DNA from 2 places in the Clavibacter sp. genome. Region 2 is predicted to be linked to the other one. Evidence: riboswitches for the same ligand, from Rfam matches in the RefSeq annotation. Region 2 holds a riboswitch; the other holds the start of a gene.

Region 1 (3,402 bases), on a different contig from region 2:
GACCTCGTCGACCACGGCGGCGGATCCGAGCATGCCGATCTTCACGGCGTCGATCGCGACGTCGTCGGAGACCGCGTCGAGCTGCGCGCGCAGGAACGCGACGGGCGGCACGTGGATCTCGCGGACGCCCGTCGTGTTCTGCGCGACGAGCGCCGTGACGACGGCCATGCCGTAGCCGCCGTTCGCCGCGATGGACTTAAGGTCGGCCTGGATGCCCGCTCCGCCGGTCGGATCCGTGCCGGCGATGCTGAGGACGCGGGGGACCGGGCGGAGCGGGGGCGCGTGGTCCTCGGACGATGCGACGACCTCGGCCGGGTCGTCCGTCGCATCGCCCGTCGTCGCGGGACGCGCCCGCGCCCGCGCCCGCGCCTCCGCGAGCTCGCGCGCCGCCGCCTCGGGATCCTCCGCCGCGCAGATGGCGGAGACGACGGCCGTCCCCGCGCCGCCCGCCGCCGCGATCGCGTCCACGTCGCGCACATCCACCCCGCCGATCGCGACGCACGGCACGGGGGAGAGCCCGGCGATGATCCCGAACCCGTCGTGCCCGAGCGGCGCCGGGTGGTCCGGCTTGGTGCTCGTGGGCCGGATCACGCCGACGCCGAGGTAGTCGACCGTGCCCGCGGGGAGCGCGCGCAACGCCTCCACGTGCGCGGGCGTGTTCGCCGTGAGGCCGACGACGAGGCGGCGGTCGGGGCTCGCGGCGTCGAGCATCCGCCGCACGAGGTCGGCCGGCACGTCCGACTGGCCGACGTGCACGCCGTCCACGCGGGCACCGCGGGCGAGGGCCGCGAGCACGACGTCGACGCGGTCGTCCACGAGGAGCAGCGGCCGCGGGGCCGTCGGATGCGCGGAGGCATGCGCGTCGATGGCATCCGCCGCCGCGACGACCGTCGCCAGCAGCTCCGCCGCGCTCGCGTGCTTGTCGCGGATCTGCACCGCCGTCGCCCCGCCCGCCACCGCCGCGGCGACGACCGCGGGCACGCCGCGCGCGCCGCAGAGCGCGGGGTCGGTGACGAGGTAGACGGAGAGGTCGAGCCCGATCACGACAGGCGCTCACTTTGGGCGACGAGCTCGGGCGTGACGGCGTCGAGCGCGTCGAGCAGCCCGACCGCGAAGGATCCCGGCCCGCGCGCCCCCTCGGCGGCGATGTCGGCCGCGATCGTGTAGCCGCTGGTCGCGGCGACGGCGGCCCGCAGCGGATCCGGATCCGTCGACGCGAACGCCGTCATCACGGCCCCAAGCGCGCAGCCGCCGCCCGTCACCTTCGTGAGCCACGCGTCACCCGTGTGCACGCGCACGAGCCGGTGGCCGTCCGTGATGTGGTCGACCGCGCCGGAGACCGCGACGACCGTGCCGTAGGTGCGCGCCAGCAGGCTCGCGGCGTCGAGCGCGGCCTCGACCTCGTCGGTGGCGTCGACCCCGCGGCCGCCCGCGCCGCCCGTCGCGAGCGCGATGATCTCCGACGCGTTGCCGCGCACGATGGTCGGCGACAGCGCCACGAGCTCGTGCGCGAGCCGCGTGCGCACCGGCAGGGCGCCGACCGCGACGGGATCCAGCACCCACGGCGTCCCCGCGTCGCGCGCCGCGTGCGCGGCCTCGACCGCGGCCTCCCGCTGCTCGGCGTGCGGCGTGCCGAGGTTGATGAGCACGCCTGACGCGATGCGCGCGAACGGCCCGGACTCGGTCGGCACGTCCGTCATCGCGGGCGCGGCACCCAGCGCGAGCAGGACGTTCGCGGTGAAGCCGGTGACGACCGCGTTGGTGATGCACTGCACGAGCGGCTGGCGCTCCCGCAGCTGGAGGAGGAGATCCGCCGAGGTCGGCGTCCCCCGCGTGATCGTTCCCGTGGATGGGCGCAGAGCGCTCATGATGACATCCCTCCGCCGGTGCGAACCGGATCAGGTGCGACGGGTCTCATCTCAGCCCTCGTGGGCACCCCGTGTCAGGGACCCACCCTAGGGCGAGGGCTGCTCTGTTTTGGCAGAGCTAGTCGCCAAGGTGGCGTACGGTGCCACACGACCTGTCCCAAACGTCACCAGCGCGTATTTCTCTGAAGCTTTTCTTCCATAGCACTTAGTGTCACGGCCAGAGAAGGAGCCTGGCTGGAAGTGTAAGCAGTCATCATGCTGGGATTAAGGGCGTCTACTAGAAGGCGTCTGGTGACTGTCCTCGTACCATCGCTGTCATAACTGCCTTCGCTTAAATATTCCCCTGACTGAGGATTACGACTACCAGAAAGCCATTGCAGTACAGCGATGCGATACTCGAGATCATCAAACAAGTTTGGCAAGCTAATGTCGTCGAGCAATTTCGACAAAGGCGCATCGATGAGTTCTCGGGCAAGATGGCTTTGCGGGTAAAGCCAGTTCCCTCCGCGACCGTTATTCCATCGTGGTAACGATTGAACTAGGTCAAAGTTGAGTAAACTGTTTAGCCCCAATGTTTTGCAGGCTTTTTTCGCTGGCGACGCATTGTACGGCTCTTGCCAAGTGGGTTCGAAGGCAAGTCGGGTTAGTAAAGCGTCTCGATGTTCGTTTACTAAAACCGCGCCCATGGTGAAGAATGCCAATTGTGCAGGGAGATGCTGCAGGGCTAAAGCGTACGCACTGTATGAGCCGGAAGGAGGCGTGCGTAGGTTTAAAAGAGTTTGAAGAGTGCGCACCCAGAGGGCCTCATGGGTGCCGTCGTCGTGGAAAACGCCCGCGGAAAGCATTTGCAGGAGGTCGCTGCAATGCTCGAAGGACTCCGCAACAACCTTGTCGTAGCCCGTGGAACCGAGCTGTGTTCTAGTGGCGACTGTCTCCGTATGGGTTCGAATGGACTTTATTTCGGAATTGATCAAATCATAAAGTTCGATTCGACGAGACGGCGCCGGCAAGCATCTCTTCAATTTAGCGATCTTCAAATCCACGCTCAATGATTCTTGCTGCATGTCAGTCAATGCTTCTATGTTCGCGAGCAGGCCCGCGAACATGCCGTCGGCACTGGAACATGGAACTATTGACGCTTGCAGAATGTTGGCGAATTTTTGTGCTGCGGGGCCCGTCCCGGAGTGCGAGTCCCAGAAAATAGGATAGCGCCGGCTTGAGGCAGCTTCTAGTTCGCGCACGAGGGCAACGTCCCACTCGGCGGACCAGCCAGATATCACAAGACCATATTGTTCAAAAATTTGGCCGAGTACCGATTTCCATGGTTCGGCATATTCCGACAGCTCCTCGCTTGTGTTCAACGATTCAATATCACGATAGTCGCCGTGGATCTTGATTATCGTCGCGGGAGCATGGGCAAGCGGCTGTAAGCCCGCGACGGCCTCTGGTCTTGCGGCTACTTGCGCGCCAATCCCAACTTCTGACAATGCGACTTCTAGTAGGCGATCAAAGTTGGTGGTAATTATGACTTTGA
Region 2 (3,402 bases):
ACGCCCCGAGTGCTCGTAGAGGTCGGCGGATCCCGTGATCCGGGCCGCGAACTCCCCGAGCGACGACGCCTCGCCGCGCCAGAAGTCGCGGACGGTGTCGCGGTACTTGCCGTTCCACTCGGTCCACTGCGGCGGGAAGTTGCCCACCTGGTAGCCGCCGGGGCCGACGTCCCACGGCTCGGCGATGAGCTTGACCTGCGACACCACGGGGTCCTGCTGCACGAGCTCGAAGAAGGTGGCGAGCTTGTCGACGTCGTAGAACTCGCGCGCGAGCGCCGACGCCAGGTCGAACCGGAAGCCGTCCACGTGCATCTCGGTGACCCAGTAGCGCAGCGAGTCCATGATCAGCTGCAGCGCGTGCGGGTGCCGCACGTTGAGCGAGTTGCCGGTGCCCGTGTAGTCCATGTAGTAGGTGGGGTCGTCCTCCATGAGCCGGTAGTAGGCCTGGTTGTCGATGCCCTTGAACGAGAGGGTCGGCCCGAGGTGGTTGCCCTCGGCCGTGTGGTTGTAGACCACGTCGAGGATGACCTCGATGCCGGCGGCGTGCAGCGCCCGCACCATGGACTTGAACTCCTGCACCTGCTGGCCGAGCTCGCCCGTGGACGAGTACGCGTTGTGCGGCGCGAAGAACCCGATGGTGTTGTAGCCCCAGTAGTTGCGGAGGCCCTTCTCGAGCAGCGTGTTGTCCTGCACGAACTGGTGCACGGGCATCAGCTCGATGGCGGTCACGCCGAGCTTCTGCAGGTGGTCGATGACGGCGGGGTGCGCGATGCCGGCGTACGTGCCGCGCAGCTCCTCGGGGATCCGCGGGTTCAGCTGCGTGAGCCCCTTCACGTGCGCCTCGTAGACGACCGTCTCGCTGTAGGGCGTGCGGGGGAGGCGGTCGCCGTCCCAGTCAAAGAACGGGTTGACCACGACGCCGAGCATCATGTGCGGGCCCGAGTCCTCGTCGTTGCGGCTCGACGGGTCGCCGAAGTCGTAGGCGAACAGCGACGGGTGCCAGTCGAACTCCCCGCAGGTGGCCTTGGCGTAGGGGTCCAGCAGGAGCTTCGCGGGGTTCGACCTGTGCCCGTTCTCCGGCTCGTAGGGACCGGTCACGCGGTATCCGTATCGCTGCCCCGGCTGCACGTGCGGGAGGTAGCAGTGCCAGACGTGCGCGTCGACCTCCGTGACGTCCACGCGGGTCTCGGTGCCGTCCTCCTCGATGAGGCACAGCTGCACCGACTCCGCGGCCTCGCTGAAGAGAGCGAAGTTCGTGCCGCTCCCGTCGAAGGTCGCGCCGAGCGGGTAGGGGTTTCCGGGCCAGGTCTTCAAGTGGTCCTCCAGTTGGGTCGACTCGTCCGCCGGCGGTGCGCACGCGTGCGCGCGCGGGGTCCGTCGGGGGCGGGGCAGGCGGTGGATCCGCGTGGGCCGCAGCGGCAGGGGGGGCGGATGCGACGCAGCGACGCACCACGGGCGAGGCTACCGTGGGCGCCCGGATTGGCCCGCATCCCGAGGGCCCCGCAGGGTACGGTGGGTCGCATGACCAACCTCGTCGCACAGCTCGCAGAGAACGTGAAGAACGCCGGAGTGGGGACGGTCTACGGCGACCCCCTCGACATCGACGGCTCGACCATCGTGCCCGTGGCGTTCGCCTGGTACGGCTTCGGCGGGGGCAGCGACCTCCCCGACTCGGACGGCAACGTCGCCGGCGGCGGCGGGGGCGGCGGCGCCACCTGGCCCATCGGCGCCTACATCGCCACCGACGGCGAGGTGCGCTTCCAGCCCAACGTGATCGCCCTGCTCGCGGTGGCCACGCCCGTCATCTGGATCTCCGGCAAGGTCCTCGTCAAGCTCATCAAGACGCTGAAGTAGCCGCAGCCGCACCACCACCGCGGAGCGCGGGTGCCCTCGGGCGCCCGCGCTCCCGTGCGTCCGGGGACGCGCGCCGTCGCTGCTTTCCGGGCGCGTCGCCCGCGCGCTATGCTCGCCGGTGAACACGGGAGTCCGGTGAGCCGGACTGAGAGGAAGATCCCCAATCTTCGACCGTCGAACCTGATCTGGATCATGCCAGCGCAGGGAGGTTTCCTTTCTCCACCCGTGCCTCTTCCACCTCACCGAAGGGCACGTCCGATGACCGCATCACCCTCGTCCACCGCATCCGCTCCGGCCGGCGTCGCCGCCCGCAGCCCCCGCTCCGGCCTCCGCGCCCGCTGGCGCGTCATCGACATCGTCGTGGCCAGCGTCCTCGGCGTGGCCTCCGGCCTCGTCTTCGTGATCTGGAACACGGCGTCCGTCCCCGTCGCGGGTGTGTTCCAGCCCCTGCTCCCCGGGCTCCAGGCGCTCGCGGGCGGCGGCTGGCTCTTCGCGGGCGTCCTCACCGGCATCGTGATCCGCAAGCCCGGCGCCGCCCTCTACGGCGAGCTGCTCGCCGCGTTCGTCTCCATGCTCGTCGGCAACGTGTGGGGGGTGAGCACGCTCCTCTCCGGCCTCACGCAGGGCCTCGGCGCGGAGCTCGTGCTGCTCGCCTTCCTCTACGCGAACTGGCGCGCCTACGTCGCCGTGCTCGCCGGCATGGGCGCGGGGCTCGGCATGGCGATCACGGACCTCGTCACCTACTACGTGGGATCCACACCGCTCTTCGCGACGATCTACACGGTCGCGGCGCTCGTCTCGGGCGCGGTCGTCGCGGGGCTGCTCCCGTGGCTCGTCGCCCGGGCGCTCGCCCGCACCGGCGCGCTCTCGCGCTTCGCCTCGGGCCGCGACACCGCGGCCCGCGTCTGACCGTGCGGCGACCGGGTCGTCGCCCGTCCTTGCTCGAGGCCTCGCGCGTGCCGCTCGCCGGGCCCGAGGCGACGGCCGAGCGGGCGGGCGGCGCGTCCGTCCGAGCCGAGGGCTGGGGCTGGCGGCACGCGGGACGGACCGCCTGGGCGGTCCGCGACGTCGACCTGGTCATCGAGCCGGGGGAGCGGGTGCTGCTCCTCGGCGCGTCCGGCGCCGGGAAGACCACGCTCATGCACGCGCTCGCGGGCGTCCTCGGCGGTGACGACGAGGGGGAGACCCGTGGCTCGCTGCGCGTCGATGGCCAGGATCCGGCCGCCCGCCGCGGCCGCGCTGGCCTCGTGCTGCAGGACCCCGACGCTCAGGTGATCCTTTCCCGTGTCGGCGACGACGTAGCATTCGGTTGCGAGAACCTCGGCGTCCCGCGCGACGAGATCTGGGTCCGCGTGCGGGCGGCGCTCGACGCGGTGGGCCTCGACGTCGCCCTGGACCGCTCCACGACCGCGCTCTCCGGCGGCCAGAAGCAGCGCCTCGCCCTCGCCGGCGTCCTCGCGATGCGGCCGGGTCTCCTGCTCCTCGACGAGCCGACCGCGAACCTCGACCCCGACGGCGTCGGCGAGGTGCGTCGCGCCGTCGAGTCCG

What was found. A riboswitch is a leader RNA that binds a small molecule or an ion and turns the genes downstream of it on or off. The one in region 2 is predicted to bind thiamine pyrophosphate.
Region 1: it holds a riboswitch for thiamine pyrophosphate, as region 2 does, so the genes downstream of both, thiM (hydroxyethylthiazole kinase) here and HDR73_RS04560 (ECF transporter S component) in region 2, are expected to answer to the same signal.

What each region holds. Positions count from the first base shown of each region.
Region 1 is NZ_JAAVCB010000029.1:13,655-17,056, forward strand. It holds gene HDR73_RS03540 (bifunctional hydroxymethylpyrimidine kinase/phosphomethylpyrimidine kinase) at 1-1,044, opposite strand, end outside; gene thiM (hydroxyethylthiazole kinase) at 1,041-1,868, opposite strand; TPP riboswitch at 1,859-1,950, opposite strand; gene HDR73_RS03550 (SIR2 family protein) at 2,033-3,402, opposite strand, start outside.
Region 2 is NZ_JAAVCB010000036.1:262-3,663, reverse strand. It holds partial or broken gene glgX (glycogen debranching protein GlgX) at 1-1,314, opposite strand, end outside; gene HDR73_RS04565 (hypothetical protein) at 1,522-1,854, shown strand; TPP riboswitch at 1,969-2,079, shown strand; gene HDR73_RS04560 (ECF transporter S component) at 2,113-2,763, shown strand; partial or broken gene HDR73_RS04555 (ABC transporter ATP-binding protein) at 2,766-3,402, shown strand, end outside.